DNA from 2 places in the Streptomyces sp. NPDC096311 genome. Region 1 is predicted to be linked to the other one. Evidence: riboswitches for the same ligand, from Rfam matches in the RefSeq annotation. Region 1 holds a riboswitch; the other holds the start of a gene.
The links. A riboswitch is a leader RNA that binds a small molecule or an ion and turns the genes downstream of it on or off. The one in region 1 is predicted to bind S-adenosylmethionine.
Positions count from the first base shown of each region.

Region 1 (2,196 bases):
GCCAAGGGCTGAGCCGACGCGGCGCCGGGGCCCGGGCCCTGAGGCCCAGCCGGCCCCGGCGACCTTGGCGTACGCGCTCAGCGCACCTTGCCGTGGAAGGCCGGGTGGGCGTCGAGCCGACGTACGTAGTCCCGGAGCCGTCCATAGGGGGAGAGGGACTCCGTCGGGCCGAGTTGGGTCAGGGCCACCCAGAGATCGACGTCCGCGGCCGTCAGCTCGTCGCCCAACGCGTGGATGTGCGAGGCGAGTTGCCGGTCCAGCGACTGGAGTGCCGTCGTGCGCGCAAGCGGCGGCGCGGCGGGGGTGACGTCCCGGTCGAGGAGTTCGCGCAAGGCGTCGATGTCCGCGATGAGGGCCGGTGGGTTCAGCCGGGGGAGGCGGGCGTCGCCCTGACAGACCGGCAGTCCGGCGAGGTCACGCAGGATGTCCGGCGTGTGGTTGCTCACGATCCGTCCGCTCCAACGGTCGCACAGCGCGGGCGCGGTGAGCGGACCGTCGTAGTGGTGCCAGGTGGCCTCGTACGCGCCGCGCAGTGCGGCGAACGCCTCGGGTGTCTCGGCGGGACGCGTCAGCAGCGTGGCGGCGACCGAGTCGTGGAGACCGAGCAGCTCCAGGGTGATCGAGATGCGCAGCGAGCGCGGACAGCCCTCGGCGAGGTACAGCTGATAGCGGTGCGGCGCCGGGTAGAAGCCGCCGGCCAGGCCGACGCCGATGCGGCTGCGGATGCGGTGGGGGCGAGGGGCGGCGAGCGAGACTGTCTTGGGCATGACTCTCCAGGCAACGTCGAAGCCCCCGCGACCCGTTGGGCGGCGGTGGCGGAACGGAGTGACTGCGCTGACGTACGGGCCGGTCCGGATCGCGGGACGTACCTGACCGGACGAAGCGGGTCGGGTGAAGTCCGCTGCGGTTCGGCAGCACCCTGAAGGGGTGCGGGGAACTGCGCGACCGGCCACGAGGGCGCCGTAGACGATCGACGGCACATCCCGGCACTTCCAGCCGAGCGCTCAGTACGCGCTGGAGACCCGCTGCAGATCGATGTGCAGGCGCCTGGTCAGACCGTTCGTGCTCCTCCTGGCCATTCCCATCGCTCCCGTGTCCGGGGCTCGCGAGAGGCGAGACCACGCTTGCCCCACCGCACCGGCGGGACCCGGTCGTCACCCGGGGCACCCCGTCGCGGTGGAAGGGTTGCCTGTCAGCGGGCCGGGGCCGATCACCGCGTCGAACGGGAGGAACCCGCACGACGGGCGCTGACAATCGTGACCGTCCCCGTCAGTCTCGGTGCGGTCCGCTGAGCCGTCAAGAAGGCATATGCGCGGTCTCACCACGTGGTCGTTCCGGCCGGAGCGCGTTGACATTCGTTTGGGGCCGTGCCTAACTTACGCCGCATCGGACCGGATCGATTCCGGTGCGTTCGAGGCCCAGCGGGGCGGAATGGTGACGGTGAACGCGATGTGCGCAGCTGACGGGACGACCGCTTCGCGGCGCCACGGCTGCCCAGCCGCCGCACTGTGTTGTAGCTCCCGCGGTGCCCGCTGTCTCTGTCAGGGCTGACCGCTTCCGCCTTCCGCGGCGTTGAACGTCCGCACGGCTCGGCCTCCCTCGCCCGCCGCCCTGACGGCGCGCTGTCGATGAGCATCTCCTCCCTCCGTACCCCCTGACATCCGTCTGTCCCCGCGCGCACCGCCGTCGTACGGGCCGGCGGCGGTGTGTCCGCATTCGTTGGAGCCCTCCATGAGTGAATCCCTGGGCTCCGCCGTGCCGTTGAGCACGACGGAGCCCCGCCCGGCCGCGGCACAACGCGTGCTGCCCCTGCGCCACCCCGGCCGCTGGATCGCCTCGGCCATCGCGCTCGTCGTGGTCGCCCAGATCGTCCACGGGCTGGCGACCAACCCCTTCTTCCAGTGGGACCGGTTCGCGTACTGGTTCCTGCGTCCCACGATCCTCGACGGCCTGCTCATCACCCTCGAAGTGACGCTCTTCAGCGCCGTGTTGGGCCTGCTCGGCGGCATTCTGCTCGCCCTGGCCCGACTCTCCAGGAGCCCCGTGCTGCGCGCGGTGAGCTGGGTCTACATCTGGCTGTTCCGCTCGGTGCCGCTCATCGTCGTCCTGCTCTTCCTCTACAACTTCAGCGCGCTCTACAAGACGCTGAGCCTCGGCGTCCCCTTCGGCCCCGCCTTCCTCACCTTCGACGAGTCC
Region 1 is NZ_JBIWFN010000005.1:350,830-353,025, forward strand. It holds gene ACIRA5_RS15815 (YceI family protein) at 1-12, shown strand, start outside; gene ACIRA5_RS15820 (cell envelope biogenesis protein OmpA) at 78-767, opposite strand; gene ACIRA5_RS15825 (putative leader peptide) at 1,005-1,085, opposite strand; SAM riboswitch class IV at 1,116-1,262, opposite strand; gene ACIRA5_RS15830 (amino acid ABC transporter permease) at 1,732-2,196, shown strand, end outside.

Region 2 (2,196 bases), on a different contig from region 1:
ACGGTCGTACATCGCCTTGACGAGGTCCACACCGGGCTCGGTGAGCAGCGGCCCCACGATCCCGGAGACGAAGTCCGAGGAGAACTCCTTCAGGTCCGCGTCGATGAAACAGATGATGTCCCCGCTCGTCACGAGGAGGGAACGCCACAGCACCTCGCCCTTGCCGGGCACGGCCGGGATGCGCGGCAGGATCTCGTCCCGGTGCACCACGCGCGCGCCCGCCGCGGCGGCCACCTGCGAGGTGCGGTCGGTCGAGCCCGAGTCGACGACGACGATCTCGTCGACGAGGGGCACCTGCTGCATCAGGTCGTGGCGGATGACGGCGACGATCTCGCCGACCGTCTCCTCCTCGTTCAGCGCGGGCAGGACGACGCTCACCGAGGAGCCCGTGGCCCGTTTGGCGGACATGAGTCTGTGGAGCGGGCGATCGGTCACGGACCAGGAGCGATTGCTCAGCCAGCGCTCAGTTTCCTTCAGCACAGTCTGCGGCTCCTCACTGTCTGATCACCCGGTGTCTCACGGTGTGATCCATCTCGCGGTTCGGACGACTATCTCAACTGTCCAGGCCTTCGGTTACAGTCTTGAACAACGCGGATGACCATCGCATGTCGTAGATCATCTGCGGACCATCGCTCCACACGCGCCACCGCACGACACAACCGAATACCGCTCATCCAGAGGGGCAGAGGGATACGGCCCGATGAAGCCCCGGCAACCCTCCAGCTGGTCCGGTCACATTGATGTGGCGAGGCTCCCGGCTTGGGAAGGTGCCAAATCCGTCTCACGGCGAAGTGCGTCGTGAGGAAGATGAGGAGAAAGGGCCTCGCCTCCATGGCTGCGCAGACTGTTGCAAGCACCACGAACCCTGTCGCGGGCGACACCACCACCGTAGTCGGTGTGGATCTCGGACCCGCCGCCGCGCTTTCCTGCCGCGAGTGCGGGCACCGCGTGCCGCTCGGCCCGGTGTTCGCCTGCGAGGAGTGTTTCGGCCCGCTGGAGATCGCGTACGACTTCTCGGCCTACGAAACCGAAGAACTCCGGGCGCGCATCGAAGCGGGCCCCGCGAACATCTGGCGCTATGCGCCGCTGCTGCCCGTCCCGGCCGACGTCGCCGACAAGCCGAACATCAACCCCGGCTGGACCAAGCTCGTCAAGGCCGACAACCTCGCCCGCGAGCTGGGCGTCGAGGCCGGCAAGCTCTTCGTCAAGGACGACTCCGGCAACCCGACGCACTCCTTCAAGGACCGCGTCGTCGCCCAGGCCATCGAGGCCGCCCGCGCGTTCGGCTTCACCACTCTCTCCTGCTCCTCCACGGGCAACCTCGCCGGCGCCGTCGGTGCCGCCGCCGCCCGCGCCGGCTTCCGCTCCTGCGTGTTCATCCCGCACGACCTGGAGCAGGGCAAGGTCGTCATGGCCGCGATCTACGGCGGCGAGCTCGTCGGTATCGAGGGCAACTACGACGACGTGAACCGCTTCTGCTCCGAGCTGATCGGCGACCCGGCCGGCGAGGGCTGGGGCTTCGTCAACGTCAACCTGCGGCCGTACTACGCGGAGGGCTCCAAGACCCTGGCGTACGAGATCTGCGAGCAGCTGGGGTGGAAGCTCCCCGACCAGCTGGTGATCCCCATCGCCTCCGGCTCCCAGCTCACGAAGATCGACAAGGGTCTTCAGGAGCTGATCAAGCTCGGACTGGTCGAGGACAAGCCGTACAAGATCTTCGGTGCCCAGGCCGAGGGGTGCTCGCCGGTGTCCGTCGCCTACAAGGCGGGCCACGACGTCGTACGGCCCCAGAAGCCGAACACCATCGCCAAGTCGCTCGCCATCGGCAACCCGGCCGACGGGCCGTACGTGCTGGACATCGCGCGGCGCACGGGCGGGGCCGTGGAGGACGTGAACGACGAGCAGGTCGTCGACGCGATCAAGCTGCTCGCGCGGACGGAGGGGATCTTCGCCGAGACCGCCGGTGGCGTGACCGTCGGTGTCACGCGCAAGCTGATCGAGAACGGGCTGCTCGACCCGACGCTCACCACCGTCGTGCTCAACACCGGTGACGGCCTCAAGACGCTGGACGCGGTGGCCGGGACGGGGCTGACCGCGACCATTCGTCCCAACCTGGACTCTTTCCGAGAGGCCGGGCTCGCTTAGGGCTTGGCTCGGAGGGTTGTTTGTTTGCCGCGGGCCGGTGGGGGCCGGTCG
Region 2 is NZ_JBIWFN010000003.1:535,479-537,674, reverse strand. It holds gene ACIRA5_RS10700 (glucosyl-3-phosphoglycerate synthase) at 1-480, opposite strand, end outside; SAM riboswitch class I at 668-814, shown strand; gene thrC (threonine synthase) at 832-2,145, shown strand.
Region 2: linked by a shared signal. The riboswitch ahead of thrC (threonine synthase) and the one ahead of ACIRA5_RS15825 (putative leader peptide) in region 1 are both predicted to bind S-adenosylmethionine.